Regions from separate parts of the Streptosporangium sp. NPDC000563 genome, predicted to be linked through region 2. Evidence: predicted binding sites of a transcription regulator. Region 2 holds the regulator's gene; each other region holds the start of a gene.
The links. Region 2 encodes LexA, which represses DNA repair genes until DNA is damaged. Its sites were predicted from a motif close to TCGAACANNTGTTCGA; they were not measured.
Positions count from the first base shown of each region.

Region 1 (2,262 bases), on a different contig from region 2:
GAGGTTTGTCCGCGTGGTCCAGGGCAGATCACGCGGACAATGGGCAATCCTGACCTCATCTTCGCCGTGGCGGGCGTTGCCGCGCTGCTCGCGGCCACACTGCCGCGACTTCTCAACCGCCGCCCCTTCTCGCTGCCCCTCGCCTGCCTGCTGGTCGGCCTGGTCCTCTACGCCCTGCCCCTGGAGCTGCCCGATCCCGATCCGGTGGCTCACCGGACACTGGTCGAGCACGTCACCGAGATCTGCGTGCTGGTCTCGCTCATGGGCGCGGGGCTGGCCATCAACCGGCCCTTCGGGCGGCGCGGCTGGTCCTCGACCTGGCGCCTGCTCGGGTGGACGCTCCCGCTCACCGTCCTCGCCGTGGCCGCCGCCGCGTACGGCCTGCTCGGCTGGCCCCTCGCGGCGGCGTTGCTGCTGGGCGCGGTCCTCGCGCCGACCGACCCGGTGCTCGCCTCCGACGTTCAGGTCGGCGAGCCCGTCGACTCGGAGAAGGCCGACGACGAGGTCCGCTTCGCCCTCACCTCCGAGGCGGGCCTCAACGACGGCCTGGCCTTCCCCCTGGTGTACGCCGCCATCACGCTGGCCGTCAGCGGGGGGACCGGCTGGATCGGCGAGTGGGCGCTGGTGGACCTGCTCTACCGGTGCGTCGCGGGCGTGGTGTGCGGCCTGCTGATCGGCAAAGGGCTGGGGCGGCTGTTCTTCCGTGCCGAGAAGCCCGACCTGCGGCTGGCCGAGCACCGCGACGGCTTCGTGGCGCTGGCCGCGACGTTCCTGGCCTACGGCCTCACCGAGCTGGTGCACGGGTACGGCTTCATCGCGGTGTTCGTGACCGCCTGCACCATCAGGGCGGCCGAGCGCAGCCACGGCTACAACGGGGTGCTGCACGGCTTCATAGAGCAGATCGAGCGGCTGTTCACCGCCTGGCTGCTCCTGCTGCTCGGAGGCTTCGTCGCGGTGGGGGGACTGTCCGCGCTCACCTGGCGGGGAGCCGTGGTCGGCCTGTCGCTGCTGCTCGTCATCCGGCCGCTGGTCGGGTGGCTCTCCCTGCTGAGAGGCGGGGCGGGGCCGCGCGAGCGCGTCGTGGCGGCGTTCTTCGGCGTCCGCGGCATCGGCTCGTTGTTCTACCTCGCCTACGCCCTCGGCCAGGCCGACTTCGGCGTACCCGCCGAGGAGATCTGGGCCGTGGTCGCCTTCACCGCGACGGCCTCCCTGGTGATCCACGGAATCTCGGCCTCGCCGGTGATGAACCGCCTGGACCTGCTGCGCGACCGGGCAGGGAACGACCGTGACGCGGAACCCGCCACCCAGCACCCGTGAGACGGATCCCCTGGAGGCGGCGAGGCGTGAGCAGGTGCCTGCCGCTCCGCCTCTCGACGGGCCGGGGGAGAGCCGTGCGCGGGATGCTCTCACGCGGTAGAGTCTGCCACCGAACAGATGTTCGGCGAGCGGAGGCGTGTCGGTGCGATTGCCCGAGTTGCGGGTGATGGGGGTTGATCCGGGGCTCACCCGATGCGGGCTCGGCGCCGTCGAGGGGCGGCCCGGCGCACCGCTGAGCCTGATCAAAGCGGGGGTCGTCCGCACCCCCGCCGACGACGAGATCGGCGCCCGGTTGGTGGCGATCGAGGCGGGCATCGAGCAGTGGCTCGACGAGGTCCGGCCCGACGCGGTGGCCGTGGAGCGGGTCTTCGCCCAGCACAACCTCAGGACCGTGATGGGCACCGCCCAGGCCTCCGCCGTGGCGATCCTGTGCGCCTCCCGCAGGGGCCTGCCGGTCGCGCTGCACACGCCGTCCGAGGTCAAGGCCGCGATCACCGGCAGCGGCACGGCGGACAAGCAGCAGGTCGGCACGATGGTGACCCGCCTGCTGAGGCTGGACGCGATGCCCAAGCCCGCCGACGCCGCCGACGCGCTCGCCCTCGCGATCTGCCACGTGTGGCGGGGCGGGGCACAGAGCAGGCTGGCCGAGGCCGCCGCGAAGGCCGCGAGCGCCTCCGGCACGACCCCCGCCGCCTACTTCCGGAGTCGTGGCAGGGCCGGACACCCGAGAGGAACCGCGAAGTGATCGCCTCGGTGCGAGGACAGGTGACCGCGATCGCGCCCGACGGTGCGGTCGTCGAGGTCGGCGGGGTGGGAGTTCTCGTGCACTGCACGCCGGGCACCCTGGCGACGCTCAGGACGGGGGAGGAGGCCAGGCTGGCCACCTCGCTGGTGGTCCGCGAGGAGTCGCTCACGCTGTTCGGCTTCGCCACCGAGGACGAGCGC
Region 1 is NZ_JBEPDA010000024.1:56,520-58,781, forward strand. It holds gene ABT352_RS34205 (cation:proton antiporter) at 40-1,317, shown strand; gene ruvC (crossover junction endodeoxyribonuclease RuvC) at 1,475-2,062, shown strand; gene ruvA (Holliday junction branch migration protein RuvA) at 2,059-2,262, shown strand, end outside.
Region 1: a site for LexA is predicted at 1,427-1,442, ahead of ruvC (crossover junction endodeoxyribonuclease RuvC). Genes of this name have one in related genera too.

Region 2 (2,262 bases):
CCCACGCCCGAGCGACCGCCTCGCCTCGCGTCCGGGACTCCGCCCAGGCTCACGCCCGGATGCCCCGCCGGGCTTTCGCTCGGACTCACGCGAGGCCCGCCCCGGCTCCCGCCCACGCTTTCGCCCGGACTCCCGAGCGGATTCCCGTCTCATCTCGCGGCCGGACCTTCGCGCAGCCTCACGGCCGGATCCTCGCCCGGGCTCACGCTCGAAGACCCGCTCGGGCTCCCCCCCGGACCTTCGCCCCGGCTCACGGCCGAGGCGCGCCCTCGGCACAGGTCCCGACACCGGCACCGAGTCCCACACGGCCTCCCACCCCTGCTTCGCCTCGGACCTCCGCCCGGGCTCCGGCGCGGGACCGGGCTCCGGCTCCGGTCTCGGGGGCGGCACGAGCCGCAGGCGCGGCGCTCCCGGTGATCGCTGCGCCGCCCGGGACCTCGGCGCGATCCTGGATCGTGGTGTCGTCGCGGTCGGTTTCACGGTGGCCCCCCATCCCCTCGACCTGGCCGAACACATGTCGAAGAAAGATCGGTGAATCGAACACGATGTCGATCAAACTCCCGTACGATGTTGTACACCACGGCGTCGCCGATTTCGAGGACATTCGAACAATTGTTTGAGTATGATCTTCGGCCGAGGTATGGTCGCTGTGTGCGACGTCTTAAATACAGACCGGGAGGCGAGGAGTTCGTATGAGCCAGCACAACGAGAACGGTTCGGCCGCCAGCGACCTGGCGGTGCGAAGGCGTGACTCCCTTGGCCTCACCCCCAGGCAGCGGAAGATCCTTGAGGTGATCCGCGATTCCGTGCAGCAGCGCGGCTATCCGCCGTCCATGCGGGAGATCGGCGAAGCGGTGCAGCTCACCAGCACCTCCAGCGTGTCGCACCAGTTGACGGCTTTGCAGCGCAAGGGCTACCTGCGGCGTGATCCGCACCGCCCCCGCGCCTTGGAGGTCCGCCTTCCCGGCGAGCCCGTGCTGTGGGTTGACCCCGACTCCGGCGAGGACGAGACTCCGGTCAGCCGTCCGACCGCCGCCTATGTGCCCCTCGTCGGTCAGATCGCCGCCGGTGGCCCCATCCTCGCCGAGGAGAGCATCGAAGACGTCTTCGCCCTGCCCAGGCAGCTTGTCGGTGAGGGCACGCTCTTCCTCCTCCAGGTGACCGGCGACTCGATGATCGAGGCCGCCATCGCCAACGGTGACTGGGTGGTCGTGCGCCAGCAGCCGGTCGCCGACAACGGCGACGTGGTCGCCGCGATGATCGACGGCGAGGCCACGGTCAAGACCTTCAAGCGCAGAGACGGCCACGTCTGGCTGGTCCCGCACAACCCCAACTACGACCCGATCCCCGGCGACGAGGCCACCGTGCTCGGCAAGGTCGTCGCGGTCCTCCGCAAGCTCTGACGCGAGCGTCCCACGCAGGCTCCTCACCGCTCTCCACGGGCTCCGGCCCGTGGAGGCGTCGCCGTCTGAGAGCGTCACCCGGCACGCGGGTCCGGACCGAGCCACACCGTGGTTACGCGAGCTCGGCATCACGCGCCTCCGGCTTTCTGTGCGACACGCCATAGAACGACACGCCGGATGGGGCCCGACATCTGATGTCGGGCCCCATCCGGCGTTCTCAGGTGATGGGACATCCCCGGGAAGATCTCTCGCCGGCGGGCACGGAAACCCACCCGGCGAGGCCGAGATGGAGGCCCGCCGCTTGAAGCGGCACGGGTTCTCCCCCGAAGTGGTCACGGGGACACGCCGGCCGAGTTGACGCGCGACACCCGGGGTGCCCTCGCAAGGGCACCCCGAGTCCGTAGCGACCCCGCGAGACGTCCGCGGCCACGACGGTCACTCAGTCGTCCGCGGCCCGAGGGCACGCGGGACGACTACGGCACGATGTTGACCAGCTTGGGCGCGCGGACGATCACCTTGCGCGGCGTGCCGGACAGGAAGGGCTGAACCTTCTCCGACCGCAGGGCCAGCGACTCCAGGTCCGCCTCGGAGATCTCCGGGGAGACCTCCAGCCGGTCGCGCACCTTGCCCGCGACCTGGACGACGCAGGTGACCGACTCCTGGACCAGCAGCGCCGGGTCGGCCACCGGCCAGCCCGCGGTGGCGACCGAGGCGGCGTGTCCCAGCCGCTCCCAGCCCTCCTCCGCCGCGTACGGCGCGACCAGGGACAGCATGACCGCGAGGGTCTCGGCGGCCTCCCTGACCGCCGGGTCGGCGGCTCCGGGGCCGGAGTCGATGGCCTTGCGTGCCGCGCTCGTCA
Region 2 is NZ_JBEPDA010000006.1:143,624-145,885, reverse strand. It holds gene lexA (transcriptional repressor LexA) at 693-1,403, shown strand; gene leuS (leucine--tRNA ligase) at 1,877-2,262, opposite strand, start outside.

Region 3 (2,262 bases), on a different contig from region 2:
CCGCGAGCTGTCCGGCGAGCAGTTCGTGACCGCCGTGCTGGCCGAGATCAGCGGCGATTCCACCATCACCGTCATCAACTGCGGCCACCCGGCGCCCCTGGTGCTCGACGCCGACGGCGGGGTCTGGTTCGCCGACCCCCCGGACGAGGCGCTCCCGCTGGGCATGAGCGCCCTCAAGGCCGTCGAGCCGCGGCCGCACCACATCCCCTTCGAGCCCGGCGACCAGGTCCTCTTCTACACCGACGGGGTCATCGAGGCACGCGACGACGCGGGCGAGTTCTATCCGCTGCTGGAGCGGGCGCACCTGCTGGAGGGCGACGATCCCCAGGGCTCGCTGGACGCCCTGCGCGCCGACCTGCTCGGCCACGTGGGCAGGCCGCTGAGCGACGACGCCGCGATGCTCCTGCTGCGCCAGCGCGCCGCCCGCCAGAACTCCACGGCGGCGTGAGGAAGAGCGCCGACAGGGCCCCGAGCGGGAACGGCGGCGCGAAACCGGCTTCACGGCGGCGTGAGAGAACACCGGCAACGGCTTCACGGCGGCGTGAGAGAAGACCGGCGCGAGAAAAGCCTGGGAGAACAACGAGGCGCGAGGGGACGACGGCACGAGAACGTCCCCGTACGCCCTGCGCCCGCCGGCGGGACCGGCGGAGGCGAGACGTACGGGGACGCCGCCGATGAGCTCGGGCGGCCGCTCCCGGGTGGAGGACCGCTCCCGCTCTAACCGGCTAGCGGGATCCGGCCCGGGAGCATGGGCTGGCTCGGGACACCGAGCAGCTTCTCCACGGTGCTGACGAACCGCTCAGCCTCGGAGATGAGCTCCTCGGCGTCTCGCGAGGACACCGTGCGGGTCAGGCCCGCCTCGGCGGCGGCCCGCTTGGCCGCGCTCGTCTCGAAGTAGGGTGCCCACTCGGCCAGGCGGGGCTCGGCCTCGGGCAGCAGCTCCCAGGCGCTGCGCAGCCTGCGCCTGCGCCCCTGCATCGGACGGGGACGGGCCGCCAGGACGGCGGCTGCCGCCCTGAGCGCGGCGAGGTGGGCCGCGACGTAACGCGCGGCGGAGGTCCGGGCGGCGGCGGCCTCTTCGAGGCAGTCGCGCGCGTCTGAGAGGTGTGCCCGCACCGTGGGGGACAGCCGGGGCCCACCGGAATCGCCGAGCCGAGGGGTCATAGCGCTTCAGCCTCCTTGGTCGCAAGCGGCTCCGGCGTTTTCGCCGGTGGTATCACATTCGCAGACCCCACCGACAAATCCGCCGGACGGCCGGACGAGGAGCTTCCCCTCTCCCCGTCCGCCCTGACCTGGTCCGATCGTCTCCGCCGACGACATGGACCCGATCGGCCGCTCTTGGAACACGAGCCGCGAGCCCCGTGTCATCACATCGAACATAAATTCGATCACTAATACTGTCAAGTAAAACGACGAACAAAGGTTCGATCTTCGGGTCCCTGGAGCACGCGAAAAGGGCCCCGGGAGATCACCGTCTCCCGGGGCCCCTGCTCTCGACCGGCGCGGGCACGACCGGCGGATCGCGTTCCGCCGGCTCGCCCCTACCGGACGAACCTGCCTCGGACGTGCACCGGCACCCCCGTACCGAGCAGCCCGGGAAGGACCTCCGCCACGTGCATCGGCAGTCGTACACAACCGTGGGAGGCGGGCGCCAGCGGCACCGACAGCGCGCCGTGGAAGGCGATGCCCCCGTTGAAGAAGATCGGGTTGTAGAGCTGGCCCAGGTAGGACTTGTGCCAGCCGTCCCTGCGCCAGGTGGTCTTGTAGTCGCCGGTCGGCGTGCGCGCGTCGCCGCAGAACCGCTGGGTCCTGCCCTCCCAGGTGGCCGTCTCGCAGTAGGCGATCCCGCTGCCGGAGGAGGTGTGGCTGATCAGCTTCACCGTGCCGTTCACGTAGAGGACCATCACCTGCTTGGCGAGGTTGACCTCCACCCGGGTCGGCTTGCCGTTGGGGACGAGCACCTTCGGCGCCAGGGGAGCCTCCAGAGCGTCCCAGGTCCTGCGTGCCACGGTACTGGTCGGCGAGATGCCGTTCACCTTCTGGAAGGCCCAGATCGCCGTCAGGGTCGCCCCGCCGTAGCGGCCGTCGATCCTGCCCGGGGCGTAGCCGAGCTCGGCCAGCCGGGTCTGGAGCACCTTCACCGCGGCGCCCTTCGCACCGAGTTTGAGCGTTTTGCCGGGCGCGACAAACGAGGACACGCCCGTCACCCCCGCCGTGACGGCCGGGGAACCCGACGTCCCCGCCGCCGCGGCGCCGGCGGGA
Region 3 is NZ_JBEPDA010000016.1:54,076-56,337, reverse strand. It holds gene ABT352_RS28555 (PP2C family protein-serine/threonine phosphatase) at 1-448, shown strand, start outside; gene ABT352_RS28550 (SAV_6107 family HEPN domain-containing protein) at 718-1,164, opposite strand; gene ABT352_RS28545 (L,D-transpeptidase family protein) at 1,542-2,262, opposite strand, start outside.
Region 3: a site for LexA is predicted at 1,413-1,428, ahead of ABT352_RS28550 (SAV_6107 family HEPN domain-containing protein). Genes of this name have one in related genera too.